4 regions of the Arthrobacter sp. KNU40 genome follow, and region 1 is predicted to be linked to each of the others. Evidence: riboswitches for the same ligand, from Rfam matches in the RefSeq annotation. Region 1 holds a riboswitch; each other region holds the start of a gene.
What was found. Region 1 has a riboswitch for S-adenosylmethionine ahead of ACSKT0_RS22120 (DUF1737 domain-containing protein). Riboswitches for the same ligand answer to the same signal wherever they lie in the genome.
Positions count from the first base shown of each region.

Region 2: it holds a riboswitch for S-adenosylmethionine, as region 1 does, so the genes downstream of both, metX (homoserine O-acetyltransferase MetX) here and ACSKT0_RS22120 (DUF1737 domain-containing protein) in region 1, are expected to answer to the same signal.
Region 3: it holds a riboswitch for S-adenosylmethionine, as region 1 does, so the genes downstream of both, ACSKT0_RS04345 (hypothetical protein) here and ACSKT0_RS22120 (DUF1737 domain-containing protein) in region 1, are expected to answer to the same signal.
Region 4: it holds a riboswitch for S-adenosylmethionine, as region 1 does, so the genes downstream of both, ACSKT0_RS16850 (aminotransferase class V-fold PLP-dependent enzyme) here and ACSKT0_RS22120 (DUF1737 domain-containing protein) in region 1, are expected to answer to the same signal.

Region 1 covers NZ_CP195850.1:4,751,089-4,758,736, forward strand. The annotation lists gene ACSKT0_RS22105 (ornithine cyclodeaminase) at 6-1,037, opposite strand; gene ACSKT0_RS22110 (Lrp/AsnC family transcriptional regulator) at 1,195-1,626, opposite strand; gene ACSKT0_RS22115 (hypothetical protein) at 1,682-2,041, shown strand; SAM riboswitch class IV at 2,112-2,224, shown strand; gene ACSKT0_RS22120 (DUF1737 domain-containing protein) at 2,235-2,492, shown strand; gene ACSKT0_RS22125 (rhodanese-like domain-containing protein) at 2,489-2,899, shown strand; gene ACSKT0_RS22130 (O-succinylhomoserine sulfhydrylase) at 2,900-4,108, shown strand; gene ACSKT0_RS22135 (glutamate--cysteine ligase 2) at 4,105-5,376, opposite strand; gene ACSKT0_RS22140 (UDP-N-acetylglucosamine 1-carboxyvinyltransferase) at 5,480-7,003, opposite strand; gene ACSKT0_RS22145 (energy-coupling factor transporter transmembrane component T family protein) at 7,212-7,648, opposite strand, start outside.
Region 2 covers NZ_CP195850.1:1,367,697-1,375,344, reverse strand. The annotation lists gene ACSKT0_RS06450 (hypothetical protein) at 1-48, shown strand, start outside; gene metX (homoserine O-acetyltransferase MetX) at 50-1,171, opposite strand; SAM riboswitch class IV at 1,185-1,300, opposite strand; gene ACSKT0_RS06440 (bifunctional o-acetylhomoserine/o-acetylserine sulfhydrylase) at 1,461-2,777, opposite strand; gene ACSKT0_RS06435 (VOC family protein) at 3,024-3,662, shown strand; gene ACSKT0_RS06430 (CPBP family intramembrane glutamic endopeptidase) at 3,763-4,527, opposite strand; gene ACSKT0_RS06425 (histidine phosphatase family protein) at 4,627-5,307, shown strand; gene ACSKT0_RS06420 (DeoR/GlpR family DNA-binding transcription regulator) at 5,324-6,115, opposite strand; gene ACSKT0_RS06415 (class II fructose-bisphosphate aldolase) at 6,139-6,978, opposite strand; gene ACSKT0_RS06410 (1-phosphofructokinase family hexose kinase) at 6,975-7,648, opposite strand, start outside.
Region 3 covers NZ_CP195850.1:906,280-913,927, forward strand. The annotation lists gene ACSKT0_RS04320 (purine-cytosine permease family protein) at 1-629, shown strand, start outside; gene ACSKT0_RS04325 (polysaccharide deacetylase family protein) at 641-1,603, shown strand; gene ACSKT0_RS04330 (matrixin family metalloprotease) at 1,707-2,549, opposite strand; gene ACSKT0_RS04335 (VIT1/CCC1 transporter family protein) at 2,674-3,852, opposite strand; gene ACSKT0_RS04340 (hypothetical protein) at 4,118-4,306, shown strand; gene ACSKT0_RS04345 (hypothetical protein) at 4,347-4,661, opposite strand; SAM riboswitch class IV at 4,676-4,795, opposite strand; gene ACSKT0_RS04350 (sodium:solute symporter) at 4,930-6,462, opposite strand; gene ACSKT0_RS04355 (helix-turn-helix domain-containing protein) at 6,765-7,340, shown strand; gene ACSKT0_RS04360 (ammonium transporter) at 7,611-7,648, shown strand, end outside.
Region 4 covers NZ_CP195850.1:3,621,751-3,629,398, forward strand. The annotation lists gene rsgA (ribosome small subunit-dependent GTPase A) at 1-954, shown strand, start outside; gene hisN (histidinol-phosphatase) at 1,014-1,826, shown strand; SAM riboswitch class IV at 1,988-2,100, shown strand; gene ACSKT0_RS16850 (aminotransferase class V-fold PLP-dependent enzyme) at 2,136-3,560, shown strand; gene ACSKT0_RS16855 (class I SAM-dependent methyltransferase) at 3,611-4,387, shown strand; gene ACSKT0_RS16860 (metal-dependent transcriptional regulator) at 4,417-5,130, shown strand; gene ACSKT0_RS16865 (MFS transporter) at 5,187-6,638, opposite strand; gene ACSKT0_RS16870 (hypothetical protein) at 6,713-7,087, shown strand; gene ACSKT0_RS16875 (hypothetical protein) at 7,209-7,349, shown strand; gene ACSKT0_RS16880 (S1C family serine protease) at 7,414-7,648, opposite strand, start outside.

The sequences.
Region 1 (7,648 bases):
GCTTCTCAGGAGCCGATCGGAGAAAGCGCCCGCACCAGGCCGAAGAGGTCCTTGGGGTCATCGGGGTTCGCGACGAGGTCGATCTCATCGAAGAATTCCGAACCCTCAACGGCGGCGCGGAGATACCGCAATGCCGAAAAGTCCTCGATCGCGAAGCCCACAGAATCGAAAATCGTGATCTGGTCCGTGGCGGTGCGGCCCGGCGCGTTCCCGCACAGGACCTGCCAGAATTCCGTGACGGGAAATTCGGCGGACATTTGTTGGATCTCGCCTTCAATCCGCGTCTGGGGATCGTATTCCACAAAAACGTCGCCGAGGCCCAGGATGGCGGCGTCGAGCTCGGTCTTCCCTGGGCAATCGCCTCCGATCGCGTTGATGTGAACGCCGGGCGAGACCTGGGCAGCCGTCAGGATGGTGGCATTCGCCTTGTCCGCCGTGCAGGTGGTGATGACATCGGCACCCTCCACTGCTTGGGCTGCCGAGTCTGCGATGGTGATGTCGAGGCCGAGGGGAGCCATGTTCCGGACGAATTTCTCCATCGCAGCCGGATCCGTGTCCCAGATCCTGACACTGTTAATACCCAGGGCCGCCCGGAAGGCAAGGGCCTGAAACTCCGATTGGGTTCCGGTCCCGATCATCGCCATGATCCGGGCATCCGGGCGCGCGAGCTTCTTCGCGACCATCCCGGACGTGGCCGCCGTCCGAAGCGCCGTCAGCACTGTCATCTCTGCAAGGAACGTCGGGTAGCCGTTATGGACGTCGGACAGGACACCGAAAGCCGTCACGGTCTGGAAGCCGCGCGCGGGATTCGAAGGGTGTCCATTTACATACTTGAAGCCGTATGTTTCCTGGTCGCTGGTGGGCATCAGTTCGATGACCCCAAATGGCGTGTGACTTGCCACCCGCGGAGTCTTGTCGAAAGATTCCCACCTCCGAAAGTCGTCCTCCAGGTACTGAATCATCTCCGAGATGATGGTTTCCGGGCCCCGCCCGGCCGTCCAACGAACCATATTGCGGACATCGACAAAGCGCGTCATGTGCGCTCCTTTCCCTCATAAACATTGTTGCTACGAGGCTACGGAGCGGCGATATGCATCCACAATTGCCAAAGTACGTACTTTTCATTGAAAAAATGTACAAAATGGCGATTGATCCTTTGCAAAATGCTTAGACGAGTCGTCGTCTCGCTGACGACTACCGGAGGACGGAACTGAGCAACAGGCTCGTCTCGCTATTGACGATCCCCTCGATGCCGCGGATCCTGCCCAACACCTGGTCAAAGTCGCTGAGGCTTTCCGTGCGCAGCTCGGCCACGAGATCCCAACCGCCATTTGTGGTGTGCAGTGCCCAAATCTCCGGCAGTCCCCTGAGTTGGCGAATGACTTTGTCAGCCGATCTTCCTTCCACGGCAATGAGCGCAATGGCGCGAATGGCAAGTGGATCGACCTCGTCGCGCACCCTCGCAGTGAAACCGACGATGGTTCCCGAGGAGACAAGACGCTCGAGCCTGCTATTCACAGTGGCCCTGGCCACGCCCAGCTTACGCGCGAGGCTCGCCACGGACGCCCTGCCGTCCTCCCGGAGGGCGGAGAGGAGCTGACGGTCAAGGTCGGTGAGTGCTGCCATAAAGATAAACGTATCGCCCATTCCCCAAGCGGGCCTGAGTCCGTAGGGTATCGACATGAGCATCTACATCAGCCCCGACTCTGCTGCATGGTCGCTGACGGCCATGGCGACTGGTGCGTCAGCGGGATCAATCGATGATGCAAACGGCATGTCCAACTTGGTGAAGGAAATCTACGAGACAGAAGGTTTCGAAGCCCTGTCGGGTGTGGTTTTTGCCTTGGCTCATCACAACAGCCTCTCGCTGCACGCGCTCGCCACGGCCACCGGGATATCCGTGCACGAGTTGCTGGAAATCCGGAAGCACCAAGGTTCCACTTTCCATCACTCCCCTACGGGAGTAGCGTCGCGGTTTGACGCCATTCCACCCCGGATCCAGGCAAGCCTTGAACCGCTGCCGAATGAAACCGACGCCTAAGACCCCCGGTTACGGAACATGACGACGGCCAGTGATGCAGGCCGCCGTCGTGGATGTTATTTTCTTCTTGAGTAATGAGCACCAGCGCGAAGCCCTGACTTGCTGGTCGGCAACCCTCTCTCCGGCGGGGTGCCTCAGGTGACTACTCGGCGTATCGACACTTTCGAACTGCAAGCGTGACTGAGGAGCACCAATGCCTGAACCCACCGAAGAAAAACTCTCGTACCGTCTCATCACGGGCCCTGACACGAAGGATTTCTGCGAGCGGATCTCCACCGCCCTCGCGGAGGGATACGTGTTGCACGGCAGCCCGGCCGCGACCTTCAATGGCACGGACGTGATTGTGGCCCAGGCCATCGTCCTACCCGCCGCGATCGCGAGCGCAGATGCAGCAGTTGCCAACGCGGTAGACCAGCTTGATGAAGAGTTCGACGGCGAGGGCCACGCATGAGCTACGCAGGCGACCTCAGCCCGCACGATGCCTGGGCCAAGCTGGAACAAGGCGCCATCCTGGTGGACGTCCGCACCGAAGGCGAGTGGGCACACATCGGGATCCCTGACACAAAGGCCACGGAAAACGATCCCTTGTTCATCCAGTGGAACCTGGCCGGCGGCATCCCCAACACCCGTTTCATCGAAGAGCTGACGCAGCAGGCTCCGGAAGCGGATGGCACCGAACTGGTCTTCCTTTGCCGCTCCGGACAGCGCTCCATCGCCGCCGCGATCGCCGCAACACAGGCCGGCTACACCGCCTACAACGTCCTGGAGGGTTTCGAGGGCGAACCGGACCGCTACGGCGAGCGAACCGTGAACGGCTGGAAAAACCGTGGACTTCCGACGAACCTGGGGAACATCTAAGTGACTTTCAATCCTGACGCCGCCGGCTGGAGCCCTGATACCCAGGCCGTCCGCGGCGGTCTTGACCGCACCAACTTCCAAGAAACGTCCGAGGCCGTCTTCCTGAACTCCGGCTTCGTCTACGAGTCCGCCGCAGCCGCAGAGCGCGCATTCACCGGTGAGGACGAGCGCTTCGTCTACTCCCGTTACGGCAACCCCTCCGTGGCCACTTTCCAGGAGCGACTCCGCCTTCTCGAAGGCACCGAAGCGTGCTTCGCGACGGCGTCGGGCATGTCCGCTGTCTTCACCGCCCTCGGTGCGTTGCTGGCTGCGGGCGACCGCGTGGTTGCCGCCCGCTCGCTCTTCGGTTCCTGCTTCGTGATCCTCAACGAGATCCTGCCCCGCTGGGGCGTCGAGACCGTCTTCGTGGACGGCCCGGACCTGGACCAGTGGCGTGCCGCGTTGTCCGAGCCGACAACGGCAGTGTTCTTCGAGTCGCCGTCGAACCCCATGCAGGAAATCGTGGACATCGCGGCGGTGAGCGAGCTGGCCCACGCGGCGGGCGCTACCGTCGTCGTCGACAACGTCTTTGCCACCCCCCTGCTGCAGCGCTGCGGCGATCTCGGCGCGGACGTGATTGTCTACTCGGGCACCAAGCACATCGACGGCCAGGGCCGGGTCCTTGGCGGAGCGATCCTGGGTACCAAGGAATTCATCGACGGTCCCGTCAAGCAGCTCATGCGGCACACCGGGCCATCGCTTTCCGCGTTCAACGCCTGGGTCCTGACCAAGGGCCTGGAGACGATGGCGCTGCGCGTCAACCACTCCTCGGCGTCTGCGTTGCGGATCGCCGAATGGCTTGAGGATCAGCCGGCCATCAGCTGGGTCAAGTACCCCCTGCTGAAGTCGCACCCGCAGTACGAGCTCGCCGCGAAGCAAATGAAGGCCGGCGGAACCGTGCTCACCTTTGAACTGCTGCCCTCGGCGGGGCGATCGGCGAAAGAGGCCGCCTTCGCGCTGCTGGACGGGCTCGCCGTGATCGACATCTCGAACAACCTAGGCGACTCCAAGTCCCTCATCACCCACCCCGCCACCACCACGCACCGCGCCATGGGTCCGGAAGGCCGCGCGGCCATTGGCCTGAGCGACGGCGTCGTGCGGCTTTCAGTGGGGCTGGAGGACGTGGACGACCTCATCGGGGACCTGGAGAGGGCCCTCAAGCAGGTCTAGCCGGGCGGTTCGCGCCAGTCCTGGCGCACCCAGGTGAGGACGGGCTGCGGCTTGGTGTCGCTCTCGTCCCTCTCCGAGCGCATCGTGATCTGAACGGCGTGCTCGACGACGGCGGCCAGCCCGGCGGCGTCGGGCGCGCTCCCGTTGCTCTCGCTCCAGCGCCCGGCAACACCGCGCTGTTCGATGGCGCCGTTGCCGCGGCCCAGGATGGCTGCCACGCCGGTTTGGACCAAGTCGAATTCACCCTGTTCGGCGAGGACAGGTTCCAGGTACTCCACCAACGACCACACGACATCCGCGGCGGGCTCCGGGCGAAAGGTTCCAAAGTCCAGCAGTTCGGTGCGGAGGCCGAAGTTGCTTGCTTGCCAGGACGCCATCCGCAAAAGCGCCGTAGGCACGGCCGCCGGCTCTATTCCGGCATGGTACTCACGAACAGAAGTCTCAACCAAGGCCCTGACGAGCACCGCGAGGAGCGCCGCATCCTCGGCCCGGAGGCAGACATCGGCCACCCGGACCTCCACCGTGGGAACGTGCCGGGACAGCCTGGCGTCGAAGTAGACCATCCCCTCGTCCAGCAACACTCCTGTTTCGATGAGCCTCCTGACAACACGTCGGTAAGCGGCCAAGGAACCGAAGATGGCTGACGGCCCCGACGAAGGCCAGCGGTTCCACGCCTGCGTCCGGTAACTCTCAAAACCGGTAGCCAGCCCCCGCCAGTACGGAGAATTGGCGCTCATCGCCGTGAAGACAGCGAGCTTGTCCCGGATCCTGTCAAGCACCATCACGCCTTCCTCCGGGGACTCGATCGAAGTGTGGACGTGGAATCCGCAGGTGAGCTGTTCGTGCGCCGTGATGCCGAAACGTTCGAGCATAATGGCGTAGCGGGGATCCGGGGTGGTGTGCAACGCGGCGTCCACGGGCGACGTGGCCAACGCGGCGATCCTTGCGCCGTGGCGGCGAGCGGCATGGCTCGCGAGGCCCCGCCCCCTGCGGATCTGGTGCAGGAGCTCTGCGTAGCTGCGGCATGGCCGGGTCTGGGTTTCTATCTGCTCAAGCTTGAGCTCGTGGCTTAGGCCGGTATCGGGGCCGTCGATCTCCTCAAGGGGCGGACCGGCGTCGGGACTCTCCTGGCTCGGACCAGCGTCGGGACCGTCCTGGGCGAGGCCGTCGTGGGTGGGACCCGATAGGAGCGCGTCGGCAAGGGCGAGCGGCTCGCCGGTCACGGGATCGACGATCAGCAATTCCTCTTCCACACCAAAAGTGCGCACGGATCAATTGTGCGCCATGGCAGCCTCGCCGAGACAGATCGGGGTTTTGCGGCCCGCCCGAAGGATTCTGCTGGAAGTCCGAATCGAGCCAAATCCGACGCGGTCAGTCCTGGAAGTACTCGATCTTGGCACCGATGGTGTTGAGCCGCTCGGCCAGGTCCTCGTATCCGCGCTCAATCACGTAGATATTGCGCAACTCGGACGTTCCGCGGGCCGCCAGCATCGCCAACAGCAGGCAAGCTGCGGGTCGGAGTGCCGGAGGGCATCCGACTTCCGCACCACGCCACTTGGTGGGGCCATTGACGTAGATGCGGTGCGGATCGAGGAGTTGGACCTGGGCGCCGAGCTTGTTGAGCTCGGTCAAGTAGATCGCCCGGTTCTCGTAGACCCAGTCGTGGATCATGGTCTGGCCCTCGGCATTGCCGGCGATGACCGCGAAGAACGGCAAGTTGTCGATGTTTAGCCCCGGGAACGGCATCGGATGGATCTTGTCTTCCGGGGCGCGCAACCGTGATGGCTTGGTAGTGACATCCACCAGGCGAGTCCGTCCGTTGCGGGCAAAGTACTCCCCGGAGATGTCGAGCTGCTGGCCCATCTGCTCAAGCGTGGCCAGTTCGATCTCCATGAACTCAATGGGGACCCTGCAAATGGTGACTTCCGAGTTGGTCACGATGCCCGCGGTGATGAGGCTCATGGCCTCGATCGGGTCTTCCGACGGGAAGTACTCAATGTCAACATCGATCGCCGGGCGGCCCGTGATCTTCAGGGTGGTTGTCCCGATGCCGTCGATCACCACGCCGAGCCCCTGCAGGTAGAAACAGAGGTCCTGAACCATGTAATTGGGGCTGGCATTGCGGATCACGGTAGTACCGCTGCGGTGTGCGGCGGCCATGATGGCGTTCTCCGTCACTGTGTCGCCGCGCTCCGTAAGGACAAAGGTGCGGTGCTCGCCGTCGGCCGGTGGAGCCTGCACGGAATAGAAGCCGGACTTGGCCTCCACCGAGAGCCCGAACTGCCGCAACGCCTGCATATGCGGTTCCACGGTTCGAGTCCCGAGATCGCAACCACCGGCGTAGGGCAGTTGATACGAGGCCGCCTCATCCAAGAGGGGGCCCAGCAGCATGATGACGCTACGGGTGCGGCGGGCCGCCTCCACGTCCATGGAGGCAAGGTCCAGGGTCTCCGGGCGGCGGATGCGAAGATCGTTGCCGTTCAGCCAGGTGCATTCGACACCAATTGAGGTCAAAACCTCGACGATCCGGTTGACTTCTTCGATCCGGGCAAGCCGACGCAAGATAGTGGTGCCGCGGTTGATGAGGCTCGCGCAAAGCAATGCGACGCCGGCATTCTTGCTGCTGTTGACGTCTACCGAGCCGAAGAGCGTGCGTCCGCCCTCCACGCGCAGGTGGGTCATCTGCCGTTTGCCGACTTTGACGATGGTTCGTCCGAAGATCGACTCAAGTCGCTCGATCATCCGGAGGCTAAGGTTCTGCTTGCCCTGTTCCATGCGGGCAATGGCGCTTTGGCTGGTGCCCAGTTCCGAAGCGAGCTGTCCTTGTGTCCAGCCCTTTTCGCCGCGGGCGTCGCGAAGAAGGAGACCTACATGTTCGGCAGTCGGTTGCGTCATACCCAATAAATATCACAGATGGTCTATCAATCGGAGGTTTCGTGACGCAACTCGCCGATTTTGTCGCAGAATAGTCGTCTCGTGCGATATCCGGCCTAGAGCCTGAGTGTTGCGTTGCTCGCGGCCACCGGAAGCCAGCCACACGTCCTCCCCCAAGTAACTCGCAGTTGTTGTCGTTATGAGGCCCCAAAACGACAACAAATGCGAGTTAGTTGGGCTGCTTCAGCCAGACGAAGTGCCACGTTCCTGCCCATTGGGCCGCGAGCACCGCCGCGGCTGCGATGAGCAGCCCGCCAGCGAGAACCCAGACGTCCAGGCGACTGTAGGAGGATTCGCGCGCCCAAGTCCGCCGTCCGCCGCCGAAGCCTCTGGCCTCCATAGTCACAGCCAAGCGGGACGCGCGACGGATCGCCTGCACCAACAAACCGAAGCTTTGGCCGAGCATGGCCTTGAACCGTTGCGGCGGGCTCCCATGCGAGCCGACACCCCGCGCGCGCCGTGCCATGCCGATCGTCTGCCACTCCTCCGCCATGAGTCCCACGAGCCGCAGCGCGGCCAAAGTGCCCAAGACAAAACGGTGCGGCAGTTTCGCCTTCTGCGCCAGGGCATCGGCAAGGTCCGTCGGATCGGTGCAACTCATCAGGA
Region 2 (7,648 bases), 1.8 Mb from region 1:
GCCATGGAGGATTACATGAAGCTCCGCCAGGAGATCATGAACGGCTGATTCAGCCGAAGAAGGCTTCGCGCAACTGGGGGCCGAGCTGGCCGATCTCGGTGAGGAAACCGTCGTGCCCGATCGGCGCCTGGATTACGTGAACCGGGACCTCTCCGGGCAAGGCCTTGGCCAGCTCGTGGGATTGTTCCGGGAAGTAGAGCCGGTCCGAGTCCACCGACGCAACGAAGAACTTCGCCGTTGCCACGGACAGCGCCTCCTCCAATGAGCCGCGGCCGCGGGTGATGTCGTGGCTCATGAGGGCCTCGGTGATGGCGATGTAGCTGTTGGCGTCGAAGCGCTGGACCAGCTTGCGTCCCTGGTGGTCGAGGTAGCTCTCCACCTGGTAGCGGCCGCGGTCCCCCAGCGCGGCAGCCTGGAGGGGTGCCTCGCCGCCTTGGGCGTTCCTGCCGAAGCGGAAGTCCAGTTCATCCGCCGAACGGTAGGTGATGTGGGCGATCCGCCGGGCAAGGGCCAACCCCGCCTCGGGCGCGGCCTGGCCATAGTAGTCACCGCCGTTGAAGTCGGCGTCCTGCCGGATGGCGAGCGTCTGGGCCTGCGCGAACGCGATCTGCTCGGCAGTGCTGTACGCCCCGATCGAAATCACGGCGCATCGCTCGACCCGGCCCGGATAGCCGACAGCCCATTCGAGTGCACGGGCACCGCCCATGGACCCGCCCACGACGGTGTGCCAGCTGCGGATCCCTAGAGCGTCGGCGAGCCGGGCTTCGGCTACGGTGCTGTCCCTCAGCGTCACCAGAGGGAAGCGGGAACCCCACGGTTTGCCGTCAGGAGCGCTCGACGACGGCCCGGTGCTGCCGTAGCAGCCTCCCACGATGTTGACGGAGACCACGAAGTAGCGGTCCGTGTCGATGGTGGCGCCCGGACCAACGAGTTGCTCCCACCAGCCTTCTTCGTCGCTCTCGCCACGGGCCACATGGGTGCTGCCCGTCAGGGCGTGTTCCACCAGGACGGCGTTCGAAGCGTCGGCATTGAGCCGCCCCCATGTTTCGTACGCAAGGAGGACCTCCGGCAGGAAACCTCCGGCCTCCAGTTCGAGTCCGCCCACGGAAACATATTTGAGTGTTCCGTCCTGGGTACCGGAAAGGGGTATGGCTGTTGCAGCAATTGTCATTCGTTGACACCTCACATCGCGCTTGCCCGCCGCCAACACAGCGAAGGGCCAGGTCTTCACCCGGGGCACCCCGCCGCGAATGGAGGGTTGCCGGCCAGCAAGCCGGGGCTGTCGCTGGCACTCATGACCTATAGGAAGAGTCTAGGAAAACCGGACCCCTTCTGACGAAGATTATGACACCTTTGTGACACTTGACCGTGTTTTGTTCACGAAGCAGGGACCAAGGAGGCCGGCTGGCGAAGATTCATGTTGCGTCGCCCGCCGGCCTCCTGCGCCATCCGGAGCGGCACTAGCTGCCCTTCGCCGCCCGGAATCCTGACTCGAGGTCCGCGAGGATGTCGTCGATGTGCTCGATCCCGACGGACAGCCGCACCAGGCCCGGGGTCACTCCGGCCACGGCCTGCCGTTCGGGGGTCAGCTGGCTGTGTGTCGTGGACGCGGGGTGGATAACCAAGGAACGGACGTCCCCGATGTTTGCCACGTGCGAATGCAGTTCCAGGGCGTCCACGAAGCGTTTGCCGGCGTCGATCCCGCCGCGGATGGTGAAGGACACCACCGCGCCGGTGCCGCGGGGTCCGTACTTCCGCCCGCGCTCGAACCACGGACTGGAAGGCAGCCCCGCGTACGCGACCGATTCGACGTCGTCGCGCCCTTCGAGCCATTGCGCCACTTTCGTGGCGTTCTCCACGTGGCGTTCCACCCGCAGGCTGAGGGTTTCGATTCCCTGGGAGATCAGGAAAGCGTTGAACGGTGAAACTGCCGAGCCAAGGTCGCGCAGGAGCTGGACCCGGGCCTTGAGGATGTAGGAGAGGTTCGCGCCGAGGGCACCGTCCTTGCCGAGGTCCCGGGCATAGACCAGGCCGTTATAGCTGGGGTCCGGAGTGTTGAAGTTGGGGAACCGCTCGGGGTCCTTGCCGAAATCGAAGTTGCCGGAGTCCACGATGACTCCGGCAATGGCGGATCCGTGCCCGCCCAGGTACTTGGTGGCCGAATGCACCACGATGTCCGCGCCCCACTCGATGGGCCGGATCAGGTAGGGCGTGGCGAGGGTGTTGTCGACGACGAGCGGGACTCCGGCTTCGTGCGCGATGCGGGAGACGCCCTCGATGTCCAAAACGTCCTGGCGCGGGTTGGAGACGACTTCGGCGAAGAACAGCTTGGTGTTTGGCTGCACGGCGTCACGCCAGTGTTCGAGGTTGTCCGGGTCCTCGACGAAGGTGACCGAGATTCCGAATTTCTTCAGCGTGTGCGCCAGCAGGTTGTATGTGCCGCCGTAGAGGCTCGGGCTGGCGACCAGGTGGTCGCCAGCCTCGGCGACGTTGAGGATGGCGAACGTTTCCGCGGCCTGGCCGGAGCTCAGCAGGAGTGCCGCGAGTCCACCCTCCAGGCTCGCTATGCGCTGTTCCACCGCATCCTGCGTGGGGTTGCCGATCCGGGTGTAGATGGGTGCCAGCTCGGCGAGCGCAAAGCGGTTGGCCGCGCTTTCCGCGCTGGGAAAGACGAACGAAGTGGTCTGGTAGATGGGAAGTGCCCGGGCGCCGGTGGCGGCGTCCGGCTCCTGGCCGGCGTGGATCTGGCGCGTTTCGAATGACCATCCTTGCGACATGCGGACTCCTGGTTGTCTGGGCTCTTGCCGTGTTTCAGCCTGCCGGGCTGAAGTATTCAGCCTGCCGGCGTTCGGTTGGCGCCAGTCTATGGACGGTATTGCGGGCTCCGGAAGGTTTGTGACGAACACAGTAGTTTTCGGTCCCGGCGCGTCCTGAAGTGACTCTGAGCTGCCTTTTCGATACATCCCACCTTGGTTAGGCTTGACTTAGCTGAGAGCTCCATCACAAAGTGCCAAGATGAAGCCATGCGCATGGATCACGTCTCTTACGCTTGTGAACGAGATGGCCTCTTGGCCACCACCGAGCGAATTTCCGCAGCATTGGGAGTGGACGCAGTCCGGGGCGGAGTGCATCCGCGCTTCGGTACCCGGAACATGATCATCCCCCTTGCTGACCACAAATACCTGGAAGTTGTCGAGGTCCTAGACCACCCGGCATCCGACAAGGCACCTTTTGGACAAGCAGTCCGTGCACGCTCCGCCGCAGGAGGCGGTTGGATGGGCTGGTGCGTCGCTGTTGACGACCTGAGCCCGTTCGAAGAGCGGCTCGGACGCGCCGCTGTCCCCGGCAACCGCAAGTTTCCGGACGGCCGCGAACTCGTTTGGTCGCAGATCGGCATCCTGGGACTCATCGCCGATCCCCAGGTTCCGTACCTGCTCCGTTGGGAGGGCGACCCTGCACTTCACCCGTCCCTCGTGTACCCAAGCGACGTCAAGATGTCCAGCCTCACCATTGCCGGCTCCGCGGAACGGGTTACCGAATGGCTCGGAGAACCCGTGGAGAAGCCGCTTGAGGACGTTGCTGTCCAATGGATGGCTCCGCACGGAACGCCGGGCATCATGTCGGTAACGTTCGAAACCGCCAACGGAGCCGTCACGATCTGACGGACCAACGGGCCAGGATGGCCCGGAAAACTTCGGCCGCCATTATGCGGGTGCCAATGACGTCACCCCGCAATGGCGGCCGAAACCTTTTAACGCGCCCCTAGCCCAGCCCGATGGCCTTGCCGAAGACACTGAAGCCGACGAACGCCACAATGTCCAGGAGGGCGTGGGCCACCACGAGCGGCATGACCCTTTTGGTCTTCGTGTATATCCAGCCGAACACGAGGCCCATGACGGCATTGCCGATGAAAGGTCCGAAGCCTTGGTACAGGTGGTAGCTGCCGCGAAGGAGCGCGCTGAGCACGATCGCCAGCGGGGTGCTCCACCCGAACTTCCCGAACCGGTCCAGGAGGTAGCCCACCACGATCACTTCTTCGACGACGGCGTGCCGCACCGCGGAGAGGACCAGCACCGGCACGGTCCACCAGTAGGAGTCCAGGCCGCTGGGAATGATCGCTGTGGTGATCCCCAGGGCGCGGCCGGCAGCATAGAGGCCCAGCGACGGGATCCCGATCAGCGCGGCGAGGCCTAGTCCTTGCAACGCGTCGCGGCCCGGGCGGGCGAAGTTGAAGCCCAGCCGGGTGAAACCCGAGGGGCTCTCCGCCGTTTGGCGGTGCAAAGACAGGAAGTAGAACACCAACACCACCGGGACCAGGGCGAACGTGATATCCAACAGCTGGTAGGTGAGATCGAAGTACTCGCGCGTGCTCTGCGAGCGGTTGAGGGTGGACGTCGCATGGGCCAAAGGCCCCTGGGTCATCTTGTCCAGCAACTGCACCACGGAGTACACGGCCGATTGGCCGAGGGACAGGCCAAGGACAATCAGTACTTCGGCGCGCAACCGGCGCGTTGAGGCTAGGAGCATGCTCCTATCTTGCCTGCATTTGCCTGATGTTTCCCCTGAGCCCGGCCACCCGGAGTCCGTTTGCATGGCCAGGCGTCTCCTGACCCTATGCTTGGTGGGATGAGCGCGCCAGCACGAATCTTCATGATCCGGCACGGCCAGTCCGCCGCCAACGCCGACACTTCCATCTACAACCGTGTGCCCGATTACCGTATCCCGTTGACGGAGCTCGGCATCGAGCAGGCACGGGCCGCGGGTGAGGCACTGCGCAGGAAGCTCGACGGCGAATCCGTGTGCGTTTATGTCTCGCCGTACCTTCGGGCATACCAGACCCTCGAGGCACTGAATCTGGGCGGCCTCACGGAAAGGGTGATCGAGGAGCCCCGGCTGCGTGAACAGGACTGGGCCAACTTCCAGATTGCCGGAGACATCGGGGACCAGAAGGAGCTCCGCAACCTCTACGGGCACTTCTTCTACCGCTTCCGCGAGGGCGAATCAGGTTCCGATGTCTACGACCGGATTTCGTCCTTCATGGAAACCCTGTACCGGCATTGGGAGAAACCCGACTACGCGCCCAACACCCTGCTGGTGACCCATGGCCTCACCATGCGGCTCTTCTGCATGCGGTGGTTCCACTGGTCGGTGGAGTACTTCGAGTCCCTCAACAACCCGGGCAACGCGGAGCTACGGACACTGATCCGCAACGACCAGGACAAGTACGATCTGGACACGCCGTTCAGCCAGTGGGTGCGGCGCAGCACGGACGAAACCGTGTTGAACGCTCCCCCGATGGTCTTTTGACGGCCATCTAACAGAGCTAGGCGTCCTTGGCCACGATCACTTCGGTGCCGCCGGCTTCAAACGCAGCTTTGTCCTCTGCCGTGATGCCCGAATCCGTGATGAGCCGGCGGAAATCGTACCCGGCCATCGCCGCGAAGGCACGCTTGCCGATCTTCGTGGAGTCGGCGAGGACATAGGAGTCGGTGGCGCGCCGGGCCATGACGGTATTCACCATGGCTTCTCCCTCGTCGGTGATGGTGGGGCCGATCTTCGGATCGACTCCGTTGACGCCGATGAAGGCGATGTCCAAGGCAACCTTCTGCATGATGACATCGGTGTAGGGCCCGACAAGTTCGTAGGAACGCGGGTTCAGGATGCCGCCGGTGACCATGATCTTGATGTTGGGACGCACGGCAAGCTGGGCGGCGATATTGATTGCGTTGGTGACCACCGTCAGCATGGGCCTGTTGGAGGGCGCGTTCAGGTCTTCGCGGGTGGACAGCACCTGGGCCAGGGCCGTATTGGTGGTGCCTCCGCTGAGTCCGATCACGGCCCCGGGCATGATGAGCTCCGAGGCTGCCAAGGCAATCTGCTGCTTTGCCTCGGCGTGATCATCCCTGTTGTAGCGCCCCGGAAGTTCGTAGGCGACCGATCCTGTGGTTGCTCCGCCACGGGTACGGCTCAGGAGCCGCTGCTTGGCGAGGCTGTCCAGATCACGGCGCGCCGTGGCCGGCGAGACGGCCAGTCGGGTCACGATATCCTCGACCTCAACATGCCCTGACTCGGCGAGGAGATCAAGGATGGCTGTCAGTCGATCGTTGCGGGTCATCACGAACCTTCCGGAAATTGGGACTAGTTCACTTTCGCGAACAGCGTCAGCAGACGTGCGGTTTCCAGCACCAAGGCGTCCCGTCCGGCCTTGATGTACTTGCGGGAGTCCACCACCGAGGGGTTGGCATCCAGGTACTCACGGACGGCGCGGGTGAAGAACCCGTTCAAGTGTGTGGATACGTTGATCTTAGTCATACCGGCCCGGATTGCCGCCACCAGCGTTTCATCTGCTACGCCTGAGGATCCGTGCAGGACGAGCGGCAGCTGGACGGCCTCCTTGAGCCGGGTGATGAGGGCCAGGTCCAAGGCTGCGCTGCGTTCCGTCATGGCGTGCGAGGAACCGACGGCGACGGCGAGGGCGTCGACGCCGGTGGCTTCCACGAAGGATCTAGCCTCGGCCGGATCCGTGCGGACTCCCGGGGCATGGGCACCGTCCTTGCCTCCCACCTTGCCGAGTTCGGCCTCGACGTAGACCCCGTGGTCCTGGGCGTATTTGGCGACCCGACGCGTGACTTCAACATTCGAGCCATAGGGCAAGTGCGCACCGTCGTACATGACGGAACCGAACCCGAGGTCGACAGCCTGCATAGCCAGCTCTTCGGATTCGGCGTGGTCCAGGTGCAGGGCCACGGGCACCGAAGAGTCCCGGGCGATGGACATGGCACCCCGGGCAATCGGGACGAGTCCGCCGTGGAACCGGACGCAGTTCTCCGATATTTGCAGGATCAGCGGGACACCAGCCGTCTCCGCCCCGGCAACAAGGCCTTCGGCGGTTTCGAGGTGGACGACATTGAAGGCGCCCTGTCCGATTCCGTTGGTCGCGGCGGTATCCATGAGTTCCCGTGTGCTGACGAGCGTCACAGGGTCTCCTTCCAGCTGAGAATAAGTTTGTCTTCGAGGTCCGCGTAGAGCGGTGAGATCTCACCGGCGGCCGGCATGAGCACCGCGGCGGCGGACCAGGCTGTCGCCCGGCGGAGGATCGTGGGGATGTCCGTGATCCCGTCGGCGAGCGCGACGGCGGCCGCCGCCACTCCGGCGTCGCCGGCTCCGGTGGGGTTGCCGCTGAGCGGTTCCGGGAGCCGGGCGCTCCAGTAGCCTCCGGGGGACGCATGGTGGAACGCGAGCATGCCTTCAGCGCCGGCACTGACCAGTACCGTCTTGGCCCCGAGGGCGATCAATCGCCCTGCGGCCACGTCAAGGCTGCTTTCCCCTGTTGCTTCAAGGAGTTCGTGATTGTTGGGCTTGAGGAGGTCCGCCCCGGCCCGCGCGGCGGCGATGATCCCGGGACCGGAAGTATCGACGACGGCGGGAATCCCGGCGTCGTGCGCCAGGCGCACCAGCGCCGGGTAGAAGTCGGCCGGCGCGCCGGGTGGCAGGCTGCCGGAACCGACAAGCACTCCCGCGCTTTGCCCGTCAAGGGCGTCGACGACGGCGGCGGCCAGCGCCTGCCATTCGGACGCTTGGAGGGGACTGCCCTCTTCATTGAAGATGGACGTTTCGCCGCCCACCGTGTCCACGAGCGCAATGCTGC
Region 3 (7,648 bases), 1.3 Mb from region 1:
TCGGCGTCCTGGCCATCCCGGTCCTGTTCCTGGTGCTGCACGGTCCCATCGCGACGAACATCCTGAATATCTATACCTTTTCGGTGGCCGCCCAGGCATTGGACATCAAGGCCAAGCGTCGTTCCTTGAACCTCTTTGTCGGGCTCCTGGCCCTGGTCGGCGTCGTGTTCTTCATCCTGCAGGAGGATTTCGCGTCAACATTGAGCACGTGGCTCGGCGGCCTCGTGGCGTGGGTAGCCGCGTGGGGAGGCATCATGCTGGTGCACTACTTCTGGGTGGACAAGCGTAGCCCTGTCGCAGTCGATCGACTCTTCGACCCCGTGGGCACACGTCGGCTCCCGGCAGTCAACTGGGCCGGGATCACCGCGCTTTTGGTAGGAATCTTCGCCACGTGGCTGTTCATGTACGGCGTCCTGCCGATCATGCAGGGCCCCATCGCCACGGCCATGGGCGGGATCGACTTGTCCTGGCTGGCAGGCGGGCTCGTTGCCGCGGCGGTTTACGGCGCACTGGGCCCACGGGTTCATGCCCGATACCTTCCGCTGCCGTCCTCAGCCGCAGTTTCCTCCGCGGCCGCGACGTCGCAGCCGCTTGCGGAAGACGCCGTCGCCAATCTGGTCAACGACTGAAAGGACACCCGATGACCACCAACGCTTTCCCCGACGAGGCCCACGCGATCACGTGGCCCGAAAACTTCAAGGCGGCGGCGTCGTTCACGTTCGACGTCGACGCCGAATCGTGCACCATTGCGCACGATCCCACAAGCACCAGGCGCATGTCGCTCATGAGCCACCAGTCCTACGGCCCGAGGGTCGCTGTTCCGCGGCTCCTGAAGATCCTCGAGCGACAAGAGATCCAGGGAACCTTCTTCATCCCGGGGTTCACGGCGGAAAGCTACCCCGATGTGGTGCGGCGGATCGTCGACGGCGGCCATGAAGTGGCCCACCACGGCTACTTGCACGAACCGATGCAGGGAATCGATGCCGCCACCGAGGCCAACTACCTGGACCGCGGGCTCGAAGCCCTCGCGAAGGTAGCCGGGGTCAGGCCGGTCGGCTACAGGGCACCGTGGTGGGAGCTGAACTGGCACTCGCCGGCACTGCTAGCGGACCGTGGCTTCCTCTACGATTCAAGCCTGCTCGACGGCGATGCCCCCTACCGCATGGCGGTTGCCCCGGGTAATTCAGGGGATAGCGATTCACGGGACATTGTGGAGATCCCGGTCGATTGGGCCCTGGACGATTGGGAACAATACGCGTTCTACCCGGGAGTAACAGGAAGCGGCGTCATCGAGAGCCCGGCCAAGGTCTTGGAGATGTGGACCCTCGAAGCCGAAGCCCACCACGCCCAAGGCAGTTGCTTCGTCTTGACCAACCACCCGTTCATCTCCGGCCGTCCATCCAAGGCCGTTGCCTTGGAGCGGCTGATCGAACGAGTGAAGGCCATGGACGGGATGTGGGTGACCACCTTGGAGCGGATCGCCGAACACACCAAGGCCACGGTCAACGAGATCCACAGCCACGGCCGGATCGAGATCCCCTCCTACCCAGGCGCAGGAGCCAGCTTCAAGCCTGCCCGCGTCTTACAGCCCGCCCCCAACTAGGCCTATCCCCACCCAACTAGCTCGCAGTTGTTGTCGTTATCACGGCTCAAAACGACATCTAATGCGAGCTAGTTGGGCTGGGCGGAGCTGCAGGTGAACCGGGCTACAGGTCGGTGCGGCACGGGGCCGTGTGGAGTTTGTAGAGTCCGTTCAGGTCTCCGGCTGCCAAGCCATCCGGGGCACCGATCTCCGGGTACATGAGCTCGATGGGATCCTCAACGTGGTCAAGGCCCACCACGTGGCCAAGTTCGTGTTGAATCACGGCGGAGACATAATGGGCACCCCCGGGGACACCCAGCAGTTCCGTGATTTGCGGGGCGTCGAGGTCCAGGCTTCCGGAGACGTAGCTCTTGGGTCCGGTGCCGAAGCTGTACATGGTGCTGCCTCCGGTTCCGATGACGGTTCCTGCCAACCCCGGAGCCGCCTCGGGCGTGGTCCAGGAAATCAACAGCGGTGCCCAACGATCTCCATAGAGCGCGGGCTGGTAGGGCTTGCGCTTCTCGGAGGGGTTTTCCGTGCTGGGGCCGTCGTCAACGAATTTGAGGCCGGTGGCGGCGGCGATCTTGGCGATGGCGTCGGCGATGAGCCCCTCGGATCCGGCCGGGGCGAGGGCTGCGTTGACCACGTAGTGCAATGGCCGGCACGGAGAGTAGCCAACTGGGGTGCCGTCGGCGTTGGTGGCCAGGAACTTGTAGGAGCTGCTGGCTACCGCAGGCTTCGCGGGGGAGCCGAGCGGCTGCCCGGCTTCCTCCAGTCCAGGTGGTGGGGTATCCGGCGCACGGGCCGCTTTTTGTGGTGCCTGCCCGGGAGCCCCGTCCTGCCCGGGGCTGCTTGCCGTGGCATGGGCAGAAGGGGTCCGGTTTGGAAGCAAGCCGGTGATCCCGGGGCCGCCGCGGAGGAATCCACTGACCAGGACGGCTACGGCAGCGACGACTGCCACCACCATCAAGTTTCGGAACAGCGCCAGAACGGTACTGGGGCGCTTGGGCGGCGGACCGCCGTCGTAACCGTAGTTTGAATGCAAGTCTTCCCCCAAGTCCCTGCACCGGCGCCCCGTCGGGCCGGCGCTACTAACCGATGACTGCGCCGAAGACGAGTCCCAGCCCATACGTTGCCGCGGCCGCACCGAGCCCGATGGCGAGCTGCCGGAGGCCGCGGGTCAGCGGCGAGGTTCCGGACAACAAGCCGACGACGGCGCCGGTCGACAGAAGCGCGATGCCCACCAGCGTACCGGCCACAGCAAGCGCCGCGAAGCCCGTCATGCCGAAGATGAACGGCAGGATGGGCACGATGGCGCCCGAAGCGAAGAAGCAGAAGCTCGAGATCGCGGCACCCCAGGCGGAGCCTACGGCCTCGTGCTCGTTGACGGTTTCTTCCACTTCGGGTTGGAGCGAGAGGCTGGGATCGCAATCGCAGCTGTAGAGGCCCATGCGTTCGGCGGCCCGGTGTTCGGCGGCTTCTCGGGACATGCCCCGGGCCAGATACACCAAGACCAGCTCATTGTGCTCGATGTCCAGCGCAGGGGCTGCGGTGAGCGTGGCCTGGGTGGGGCGGGTGGCCTTGAGGAGCTCGAGTTGCGAGCGCACCGAGACATACTCGCCGGCACCCATGGACAAGGCGCCCGCCAGCAGGCCTGCGATGCCGCTGAACAGGACCACGGTGGCGGGAACGCCGGTGGCCGCCATGCCCATTACGAGTGAAAGGTTGCTGACAAGGCCGTCGTTGGCGCCGAATACGGCCGCGCGGAACGTGCCGGACAACCTGTTGCGGCCGCGCGTCGCCAGGCCGCGGACTACTTCTTCGTGGATCTGTTCGTCGGCCGCCATGGCGCGGGTCGCTGCCGGATCCTTCGCGTAAGGCGAGCGGCCTTCAGCCCGTTGGGCGAGGGCCAGCACGAACACCGATCCGAAGTTCCGGGCCAGGAAGCCGAGCATTTGGCTTCGGACCGAGGCCGCCTTCGGCATACCGGCATGTTCGCCGAGGAGCTTGAGCCAGTGTGCCTCATGGCGGCCTTCAGCCTCTGCGAGGGCCAAAAGGATTTCGCGTTCCTCGCCGTCGCGGCGCTGCGCCAGTTGGCGGTAAACGGCGGCCTCGGCTCGCTCATCCGCCAAGTACTGCCGCCAGCGCTTGATGTCCGACGACGACGGGGGAGCCTTGGGGGCTGCTACGTCCTGCGATGGACTGCTTGAGTCCTGCGGATTATCTGGATGCGAGTTGTCTGGATGCGAGGGTTTTGTGTGCGGTTGCACCGGGACTCCTGGGTTGCTGGGGCGGGCTTCATCGCCTCATTGCGGCTCCACTCTATCGCCAATTTCCGCGGTTTTTCGGCCGGTAATCCTCACTGGAGAATTTAGGTCCCCCTCAAAAACGGGAGGCTCCCGGGAAGCCTTGACCACGGCAGGGGGCAGTGCTGGGATGGATGGACAGGGTCCACGAATTGGCGGGGTAGCGCTGGACGGCTGCCTCCTATGCCTGTGCGATGGGCTCAGCGGCACGTCGAACGGAGGTTGCACCATGGACAGCACCGAGACCCACGCCCGCCACCCCGACCGTCCCACGGTCGAGGCCGATCCCGCCTATGACTACAACGAGGACCTGGCGGTGGACGAGGACTGGGACGACCAATCCGAGGTTCTTGACGACGACGAGCGGCCGGTTGCCCTCGATGCCGACGAACACCGTGAGGCTGAAGAGATCGAGTAGCCCCGGGCTCCGCTGAACCCGAGGTGCTAAACCCGGGCGGCTAAAACGCGCTCAGGATGAAGTGCCTCTGCACGCCTGCCCGGTGCCCGGTTGCCGCCACCGTAAGGGTGAGTTTCCGTGTCGCCGGGAACCAGCGGGCGGGCTGGACCGCCTTTGAGAGCGCTTCGGTGATGAGCCGCGGCTCATGATGCCAATAGCGTTCCAAGTTCCCGTCCACCACGAACGTGATGGAGCCTTGGGACAGGTCGACGCCGGGAATCACCCGGACGAACTCGTCCACCCGCCGGGGGCGGGGCAACAACAGGGTGCCGGACTGGGTGGTGCGGTCGGCGGTGGCGCCGTTTTCGAAAGGCATGGCCTTCTCCTGTGGAGTTGCTCTTGCCCGTTCGGTTGTCTCTGGTCCGAGCCGGGCCGCTTCTTCATCCGAACCACCCGCGAACATGGGGTTGGCGTGTGGCAAGTCGGAGCTTGGCACCACATCTCTTGAAGCTCTTCCTACTGTACATGGAACGGTACAATCGCGGCCCGGTATTAAGGCTCGGTAGAAATGGTTCCAAAAGGCAGCGGCGCCGCACCCTCGAGGAGAAGGTGCGGCGCCGCCGTCGTACTTGATTCTGTGAAGCTTAGTGGCTGGCCACCGGGTGGGCTTCCAAGGGGAGCTCCTCCACGGCTGCTCCGGCAACGCGGCGGTCCCAAGCTTCGCGGACCGCGGGTTCGGTTGGCGGGGTCAGCAGGGAGACCACAACGTAGACCACGAGCGAGGCGCCGAGGCCCCAGTAGATGGGATCGTTGGCGTAGACGCCGTCTTCGCTGGGGATGATTCCCGTGGCGTAGGCGATCAGCAGGCCCAGCGTCAGTACGGACCCGACCGCCATGGACCAGGCCGCGGCAATACCGGTGCCGCGCTTCCAGACCAGCCCGCCCAGGATGGCAACCAGGAGTCCACCCACGAGGATGTCGTAGGCGATGGTCAGGGCTACCACGACGTCTTGCGCCGCCATCGAGATCAGCACGGCAACGATGCCCAGGCCAAGGACCCAGTACCGGTTGGCCTTGACGTCGTGCTCGGGGTTTTCGGTGTCGTCGGTGTTGATTGTCTTGCCGAACCAGCTGGCCACGAACGGGACTACGTCGGCGCGGGCAACGGTGGCTGCGGCGATGAGGGCCCCGGAAGCGGTGGACATCATGGCCGCGACTGCCGCGGCCATGACGAGGCCGCCGATGCCGATCGGCAGGATGTGGGTGGCTACCTCGGCGTAGACAACGTCTTTGCCGAGGGCCTTGACGTCGATATTGGGCAGGGCCACGCGGGCGGCAAGGCCGATCAAAGCTCCGGCGACGCCGTACAGGACGCAGTAGATGCCGGCAGTGGCGCCGCCCCAACGGGCCACCTTGGGGGTCTTGGCGGTGAAGACGCGCTGCCAGATGTCCTGGCCGATCAGGAGGCCCAGGGTGTAGACCACGAAGTACGTGATGATGGTCTGCGCTCCGATGCCGTCCAACTGGAAGAAGCTGGCGTCAACGCGGGCACGGATGCCGTCGAAGCCGCCGGCGGCGTTGAGGACGAACGGGAGCATGAGGAAGAAGATGCCTACCGTCTTGATGATGAACTGCACCTGGTCGGCGAGGGTGATGGACCACATGCCGCCGATGGTGGAGTAGACGAGGACGATTGCGCCGCCGACGGCGATGGCAAGCCAGCGCTCCCAGCCGAAGAGGACAACGAAGATGGTGGCGTAGGCACCAGTGGACGTGGCGCACAGCATGAGTGTGTAGGCCAGCATGACGATGCCGGAGGTCTGCGTGGCTCGCTGGCCGTAGCGCAGGCTCAGCATCTGGGAGACCGTGTAGATCTTCAGTCGCTGGATGGTGCCGGCGAAAAGCAGGCTCAGGAGGAGCACGCCCGAACCGATCGCGACCACCAGCCACATGCCGGAGACACCGAACTTGTAGCCGAGACCGACGCCGCCAACCGTCGATGCGCCGCCGAGGACGACGGCGGCCATGGTGCCGGTGTAGAGCATCGGACCGAGGCGGCGTCCTGCCACCAGGAAGTCGCTGTTGTTCTTGGTGCGCGACTTGCCCCACCAGCCGAAGGCCAGCATGGCAAGCAAATACACCACCACGATCGCAATATTGATGAACGAAGAGTCCACGGTTGGCTCCTGAAAGTGATGCGCAGAGCTCTGGGGGATTCCGACGCCGGTCCGCTGGGTTCGCGCGGGGTTGCGGAAGGTCTCTGCGCTGGTGATTGGGGAGAGTAGTCTGTGATGTATGCCTCACAAACAACACTTGTTGCCTATGAGGATACGTAGTGATGCGAGTAACAGTCAAGACGCTGTCTTGCACAGCGGACTCATCGGCGGCCCTCCGGCTAGCCAAAGGCCCTGCCACGCGGGCGATCCGGCTACTATTGCTGCAATGACAGGGCCGCATAAACGGCCTGAAAGGTTCGTGAATGAAGGCTCTCCCCGTTGAACCGAGCAATGTCCCCGTTGCCATCGGTTCCAGAATCCGCGCCGCCCGCCAATCGCAGCGGCTCACCATCGAGCAGGTTGCCGACGCCACTGGCCTCACCAAAGGGTTCCTGAGCCGTGTGGAGCGTGACCTGACATCGCCGTCGGTCGCTTCCCTTGTGACGCTTTGCCAAGTTCTCTCAGTGTCCATCGGAGACCTTTTCGCCGCACCGGAGACACACCTGACCCGGCGCGACGACGGGCCGAGGATTTCGCTCGGTGGCCAGGGAATCGTGGAGCGGCTCCTGACTGCCCGATCGGAACGGAGGTTGCAGATCCTGCAGGCCTCCATCGAGCCACGCGGCCGCGGAGAAGCCGAGCTTTACGCCGTCGATTGTGACGTCGATGTCCTGCACGTCGTCAAGGGCCGGATCAAATTGATCCTCACCAACGAGGAGTACGAGCTCGAAGAAGGAGACACGCTGTCCTTCCCGGGCCGCGAGCCGCACACCTGGGTCAATCCGACGGACGAGCCCGTCGAGGTTCTCTGGATCCTGGTGCCGGCAGCCAGCCGCTGACGCTGGCGCCTTGGCCACCCGGCGTACGAGGCCGACACGCGGCGTGTAACACGCCTGAAACATGACTGACTTCCGGATTTAACCCTGGGGCCTTTGGTGTTACGTGCCTGAAATGAGCCGTGCCGAAGGCTGAAACAGGCCGACTGTACGTTCGAGTCAACGCAACTTGTCAAGGTCGGTAACCCGTGAGGTACCAGGACCTGTTCGTTTTAAAAATGGTCTCGCCGTGCGGGCGCCATGGAGCGCCGTATATGCAGGAAGGCTCCCGAAATGAACCCAGTATTCTTCAGCGTAGGGCTGGATGTGAA
Region 4 (7,648 bases), 1.1 Mb from region 1:
AGCTCGGACAACGAACGCATTGTGATTGCCGCACGCGCCCGGGAACTGAGGCGCTCCCCCGTGGTTCCCGGAGACTTCGTGGCCCTCGTCGGCGATGTGTCCGGAGCCCCGGACACCCTCGCTCGCCTCGTGCGCGTCCAGGAGCGAAAGACCCTCCTGCGACGAAGCGCCGACGACACGGATCCGATCGAACGGGCCGTCGTCGCCAACGCCGATCAGCTCGTGGTGGTGGTTGCGGCCGCCAATCCGGAGCCGCGCACCGGATTCATCGACCGCGCCTTGGTGGCAGCGTACGACGCCGGAATCGAGCCGTTGCTGCTCGTCACCAAAGCGGACGTCAAGGATCCGACGGAATTGCTCGCCAACTATGTGAGCCTTGGTTTCCCCATCATCATCAGCCGCACGGCCGACGCCGGCGCCTCCGGCATCGATGCCCGTTCAGACGACGGCCTCTCCGCCCGCCTTGATGGCGACGCCGTCGGCCAATTGCGGGACTACCTCGACGGCAAGGTCACTGTGCTCCTGGGCCATTCCGGCGTCGGGAAGTCCACGATGGTGAATGCCCTCACCGGCGCCGAGCGCGCCACGGGCGGGGTCAACGCCGTGACGGGTCGGGGACGGCACACTTCGTCCTCTGCCCTCGCACTGAAGCTCAGCGATGCCCCCGGGGGCAGCTGGATCATCGATACGCCCGGCATCCGCTCCTTCGGCCTCGCCCACGTGAACCCGGACCGCATCCTGCATGCCTTCCCGGATCTGGAACCCGGAACGGAGATGTGCGAGCGAGGCTGCAAGCACGATGCCTCCGCGGTTCGATGCGGACTGGATTCCTGGGTCGCCGACGGCCACGCCGGCGAGGCAGGTCCGGCCCGCTTGGCGTCGTTGCGCCGGCTCCTCGGCGCGGACCCGCGCATGGAAGCCCAGGAGACCAAGGAATTGGGTACGGTCAACTAACTGCGCGCCTGCCGTCCTACCTCCCCGGCTCACCGGCGAACAGACGGTAGTTTGGAACCATGACCCAACCCGATTCGAGCTACAACGACGACCTGCGGCTGGCACACGTCCTGGCCGACTCCGTCGATTCCCTGACAATGGAGCGGTTCAAGGCACTGGACCTCCAGGTCGAGACCAAACCCGACCTGAGCCCCGTCACCGATGCCGACAAAGCAGCAGAGGAAGCAATCCGTGGGCAGCTCTCCCGTTCCCGCCCCCGCGACGCCGTCCTCGGGGAAGAATTCGGCAGCACGGGCCACGGCTCGAGGCGTTGGATCATCGACCCCATTGACGGGACCAAGAACTTCGTGCGTGGCGTACCCGTCTGGGCTACGCTGATCGCCCTCGTGGACGAGGGCGAGGTAGTAGTGGGGCTCGTGAGCGCTCCGGCGCTCGGCAAGCGTTGGTGGGCGGCCAAGGGCTCGGGCGCCTACATGGGCCGGTCGCTGGCCGCAGCCACCCGGTTGAAGGTTTCCAACGTGTCGCGGCTCGAAGACGCCTCGCTTTCCTACTCCGAGCTTTCCGAGTGGAAGCAGCACGATAAGCTGGACAACTTCCTGGGCCTCGAGAACGATGTCTGGCGCAGCCGTGCGTATGGCGATTTCTGGTCCTACTGCCTCGTGGCCGAGGGCGCCGTGGACATCGCTGCCGAGCCGGAACTCCAGGTCTACGACATGGCGGCTTTGGTGCCGATCGTGACGGAAGCCGGCGGGCGCTTCACGTCCCTGGACGGTGCGGATGGTCCCTTCGGCGGAAACGCCGTGGCCACTAACTCGATCCTGCACTCCGAGGTCCTCAAGAGGCTCAACCCCGAGCTCGACGACCTCCTCTAGTCCACTCTCTCCACTGAATAAACGACGGCGGACGCCCACTTTTGGGGGCGTCCGCCGCTTTTTCTTCGGCAGGAGGCACATTTTTCCGGCGGTGTAATAATCCGCTTAACAATCGCCGGTCACATTGGAATGAGCCTTGCCGGTGTCCTACGCTCTTTACAGGTCACGAGTGCCAGCGCGAAACCCCGGTTTGCTGGCCGGCAACCCTCCATCGCGGCGGGGTGCCCCGGGTGACGACCCGGCCGGTCCGGAACGGATGCGGCAAGCGCGGACCCCCTGCACGCAGGGGTCCCTCTTGAGTGAGGTCCCATGAGCACAGCCACATTTACTTCCCAGGCTCTTTCGCTGAACAACGAATCTGCACAGCACCGCGGTGAAACCCTCCCCCGGGCATCGCGCCCACTCGCTGCGGTCACCGGCGCGGAGTTGCAGGCACCCTTGATCCAGGGCGGCCACATCCGCTACGCCAATCTTGACTACGGCGCTTCCGCACCTGCCCTGACGGTGGTTTCCGCGTACCTCAACGAGATCCTGCCGTACTACGCGAGCGTCCACCGCGGCGCAGGCTATGCCTCCCAAATCAGCACCTCGGTCTATGAAAACGCCCGCAACATCGTCCGTGACTTCGTTGGCGGCCGGCCGGACGATTCGGTCATTTTCACGCGCAACACCACTGATTCCCTCAATCTACTGGCCGGCTGCCTGCCAGTTGAGGACGGTCGACACATTGGCGAAGTCCTTTACCTGGACATCGAGCACCACGCCAATCTCCTCCCGTGGCAAAGTGTCCCCCACCGCAGCATCGTTGCCGCGGGAACGTTGTCCGAGACCGTCGCCAACGTCCGCACAGCGCTCTCCCACGGCGGCGTCAGCCTCCTGGCTGTCACCGGCGCGTCAAACGTGACCGGCGAAATCCTGCCCATCAAGGAACTCGCTGCCTTGGCCCACGAATTCGGGGCGCGGATTGTGGTGGACGCGGCGCAACTCGCCCCGCACCGCAGAATCGACATCGCCGCCGCGGATGTCGACTACTTGGTTTTCTCGGGGCATAAGCTTTATGCGCCGTTCGGCGCAGGTGTCCTGGTGGGCCGTCCCGACTGGCTCGACGCCGGTACACCGCACCTGGCCGGAGGCGGCGCCGTCCGAGAAGCGCGCCTCGATTCCGTCAGCTGGGCCACAGGACCGGCCAGGCACGAAGGCGGCTCGCCGAACGTACTCGGCGCGGCCACACTCGCCCGGGCCACACAGGTCATCGCCAGCCTCGACCACGATGAATGGCACGCCCACGAGGCAGCCATCCGCTCGCATCTGGTCGAGGGCCTCAAGCAAATCGACGGCGTGACCGTGCACCAGATCTTCAGCGACACGGATCCCCAGGACACCATCGGCGTCGTGAACTTCTCGCTCCAGGGCTACGACGCCGGACTTGTGGCTGCCTATCTTGCGGCCGAGCACGGCATTGGCCTGCGCGACGGACGCTTTTGCGCCCACCCGCTGCTCAAGCGCCTCGGCCTGCCCTCCGGATCACTTCGAGCCAGTTTCGGCGTGGGCTCGCGCTTGGAAGACGCCACCCGGCTCATTGCGGGCATCCACGCGCTCAAGAGCAACGGCCTCGGCTGGGACTACGTAGTGGATGCCGGCCGCTGGGTGCCGGCGAACGACCACCGCAGCTACCCGGAGTGGGCTCCCAACACTCCCGGGACCGCGGGAGCCGCTCCCTGCAGCACTGACTGATTGCGGTAGATTCGTAGGGTATTTTTCCTGTCCTACGAAGGAGTTCCTGCGTGGCCCCGCGACCCAAAGGCACATCAGCCGGCCCCAAGCTCTATGAGGAACGGCGCCTTGAACTCGGCCGGAGTTTCCAGGACGGCGGAGAACACTATGATCGTGTCCGGCCCGGCTACCCTGCGGATTCGGCCGACTGGCTGCTGCCGGAAGGCGCCCGGGACGCGGCAGACATCGGCGCCGGCACCGGAAAGTTCACCGCGCTCTTCGTCGAGCGCGGGCTCGCGGTGTCCGCAGTGGACCCCTCGATGGACATGCTCACCCAGCTCCGCAAAACGTATCCACAAGTGATCACCCTGGAGGGCACTGCCGAGGCAACTGGACTGGCGGACTCAGCATTCGACGTCGTCAGCGTTGCCCAGGCCTGGCACTGGTGCGATCCCCTCGCCGCGAGCACCGAGATCGCCCGGATCCTTCGACCCCAGGGCACTATCGGCTTGATCTGGAACCAAATGGACACTTCGGTGCCCTGGGTCCATCGATTGACCCGCATCATGCATGCCGGCGATGTCCACAAACCGGACTTCCGGCCTGTGGTGGGCCCGGAGTTCGCGGGTCTCGAAAGTCACGTGACACATTGGGAGGATCCCGTGACTCCGGCCGACATCCTCGAACTTGTGAAGTCGCGCAGCTACTACCTGAGGGCGAATGACGCCAACCGGGCCAAAGTCATGGGCAACCTTCAGTGGTACCTCTTCGAACATCTGGGCCATGCCGAGGGCGAGGTCATCCCGTTGCCTTATCTCACGCAGAGCTGGCGGGCGCGGAAAGTCTGATTCGGCCGGTACGCGATAGGCTTGGAACCGTGAAGACCAGTGCGCCCTCCTCCTCGATCGAGGACTACGTCAAGGTCATCTACTCCTTTACGGAGTGGCAGGACAAACCCATCACGTCCTCACAGCTCGCGCAGCGGCTCGGTGTCGCCAATTCCTCCGTCTCGGAGATGGTCCGCAAGCTCAAGGACCAAGGCCTGGTTGACCACCAGCCCTACAGCGCCATTACTTTGACACCCCAGGGAATGCAGCTTGCCCTGGGCATGGTCCGCCGGCACCGCCTGATCGAGACCTACCTCGTGAGGGAGTTGGGCTACAGCTGGGATGAAGTCCACGACGAGGCCGAGATGCTCGAGCACGCCGTCTCGGACACCTTCATCGATCGCATGGCCGCCAAGCTGGGCAACCCAGGACGCGATCCCCATGGTGACCCCATCCCCGCCGCGGACGGTTCGGTGAGCCTGCCGCATGCGCACCGGATGATCGAGCTCGACGACGGCCATTCAGGAAAGATCACCCGGATCAGCGACGAAAACCCGGAGCTGCTGAGGTACCTGTCTGCCGAGGAAATCGACCTCGATGCCAGCATCGAGGTGATTGGCCGCAAACCGTTCGGCGGTGCGCTGGTGGTGCGGATCGGAAAAGGTCCGGGCAGCCGCGACTACGATCTCGCCGATGAGGTCGCCTCGGCGCTCTGGGTGGCCACGGACGCCGTCCACGAAGGCTGCGTCCTCGCGGAACGCTGACTAAGCTGTGTACTGAAAAGCCTGTGTCTTAGAAAGCGTGTCCTGGAAAGCACTGTTCAGGCGCGCTGGGCGGCCGTCCCGCCGTCGTCGGCGGCTGGACCTTCCGGAGAGTCCATCACTGCAGCACCCAAGACCGGGTTCCGGATCCCGACGGCGGATGCCGCCGCCCCGAGGAAGAACAGCACAGCGGTGACCACCAGGGCGTTCATGAGACCTTGGCGGGTGAAGACCGGGCCGATGATGAGCCCGGCAAACGCGATGCAGATCAGGCCTGCGATACGGGCAACCGCGTTGTTCACTGCGGAACCGATCCCTGCCTCTTCGGTGGGTACCGCGCCGAGGATGGCCGCGGTGAGGGGCGCAACCAAGGTGCTGAGGCCGATCCCGAAGACGATCTGCCCGGGCAGCACTTGGGTCCAGTAGTTCAAGGGCTCCTGGACGGCCAACGTCATGAGAAAACCGACACCGCAGATGAACGGACCGGCTGTCATGAACCACCGTGGGCCGTACTTGCCTGCCAGTCCGCCGAAGAATGAAGCCGTGAGCATCAGGAGGACCGTCGCGGGAAGCAACGCGATACCCGCAGTGGTTGCTTTCATCCCTCCCACTTGCTGCAAGTAGATGCCTACGGCGAAGAAGCCGAGGGACAGGGCGCCGTAGATGGCCAGCGTGGCGATGTTTCCCCAACCGAAATTACGGATTCCGAAGAGCCGCAGGGGCAGCATTGGTTCCGGGGTCCTGGCTTCGTGGATCAGGAAGAGGACCAGGCCAACGGCTCCGACGGCGAGCGGCATCCAGACCACCATGTTGCTCCAGCCCATGCGCCCTTGTTCGATGAAAGCGTAGACCGGGCCACCGAGTCCCACCATGGCCAGGAATGCGCCGAGGTAGTCGATCTTCTTGCTTGTGTCCGTTGCGGCATCGGACTTCCGCAGCCCCGCGAGGATCGGCCAGACGGCAACGGCCGGAACCACATTGATAAAGAAGATGACGCGCCAGGACAGCAGGTCGACCGATACGCCGCCGATCAACGGGGCGACAATAGCGGCCGCGCTCGTCCAACCGGACCATTGGCCGATTGCCTTGGACTGCGCCGGCCCGGAGAAGAAGGTGACGATCATGGCGAGCGAACTCGGGACAAGCAGTGCCCCGGCGATCCCCTGCAGGGCCCGCGACACCACGAGCACTTCCCCGTTCCAGGCGAGACCGCACGTGACGGAGGTGAGGGTGAAGCCGGCGAGTCCCCACTCCAGGATGCGAGCGCGGCCGAAATGGTCCGAGAGGGATCCGGCGACCAGGATCAGCGCGCCGAGGGTCAAAAGGTAGGCATCCACCACCCATTGCTGGATGACGAGGCCACCACCCAGTTCACGGCCGATCGCCGGGAGCGCGAGGTTCACCACGAAGCCATCCAAAATGGCGATGAAGGAAGCCACAATTGCCACAACAAGGACCCGCTTTTGAAGCGGGGTGCTTGGCAGCAGGGCCGCTGCGTCGGTCATGAGCACAGCCTACGCCTGCTTGTCCGCTCCCGTCCGGATTCCTGCCCGATCCTGCCGCGGCGAAAGTCCCGTATCGTTGAATGGTGATTAGCAGACGTGACGCCGCACTGGCCCTTGATATTTCGATGGAAATGGCCCAACGCCACGGCATCCCCTCCAGGCTTTCACAAGCCGAGCTGAGCGAGCTGCAAGACAATCCACCGCAGTGGCTCGTCCAATCCCGCGCCAACCGCACCGGGAAGCGTCCTGTGTGGGTGCACTTGAGCTGCGTCGTCTGCGGGTACACCGAGGCTGCGCGTCCCAAGAAATGGTGGCCGGAGTTCACCTACGTTTTCTGTGGCCACCACCGGAACAGCGAGGTTCCGGGAATCCTTCCCGGAGAGGTCCGCAGCGAATACGAAGGAATCGGCTCGCGGTTCGTGGGCATTGTGGATGTCCCGGCTTCCGAAGCCTAGTTATTCGGGCGTTCGGCCGCCGGTTGCTTTCGCCTGAAACAGGCGTAGTTTACAAGGAGAGGGCCTTTCAGGACCCTCTTTGCTGGATCTTCACGGAAGATCCGTAGTTAGGGAGCATGACATGCCTGACAAAGCGCCGCACCAGCACGAGACGAAAAAGAGTATCAAGACCATCAAGGAGAAACGGGCAGTGAAGCGTGCCAAGCACGAATCCGACGCCGCGGTGGATCCGGTGGCCCATTTGAGGATGCGGAAGAAGTAGCAAAAAGCCGGAGCCATCTTGGCCCCGGCTTTTTAGCGGACCGGTTCCGTCGTGCACCTGCTCCTCATGAATCCGCGTCAGTCATTTCGCTGGGTACGGCGACAACCGCGTGGATTTTGCCGTCGCGCAGGACCGTCAGGAGGAAAGGCTCTCCTATGGCCTGCGAAAACAAGAGTTTTTGAAGGCTCTCTGCACTGGATACGGCCCGCGACTGAGCACTGAGGACCAGGTCGCCGGCGAGCAGTCCTGCCCGCTCCGCCGGAGATCCGGCGATGACTTCCACAACCCGCAGCGCTTCC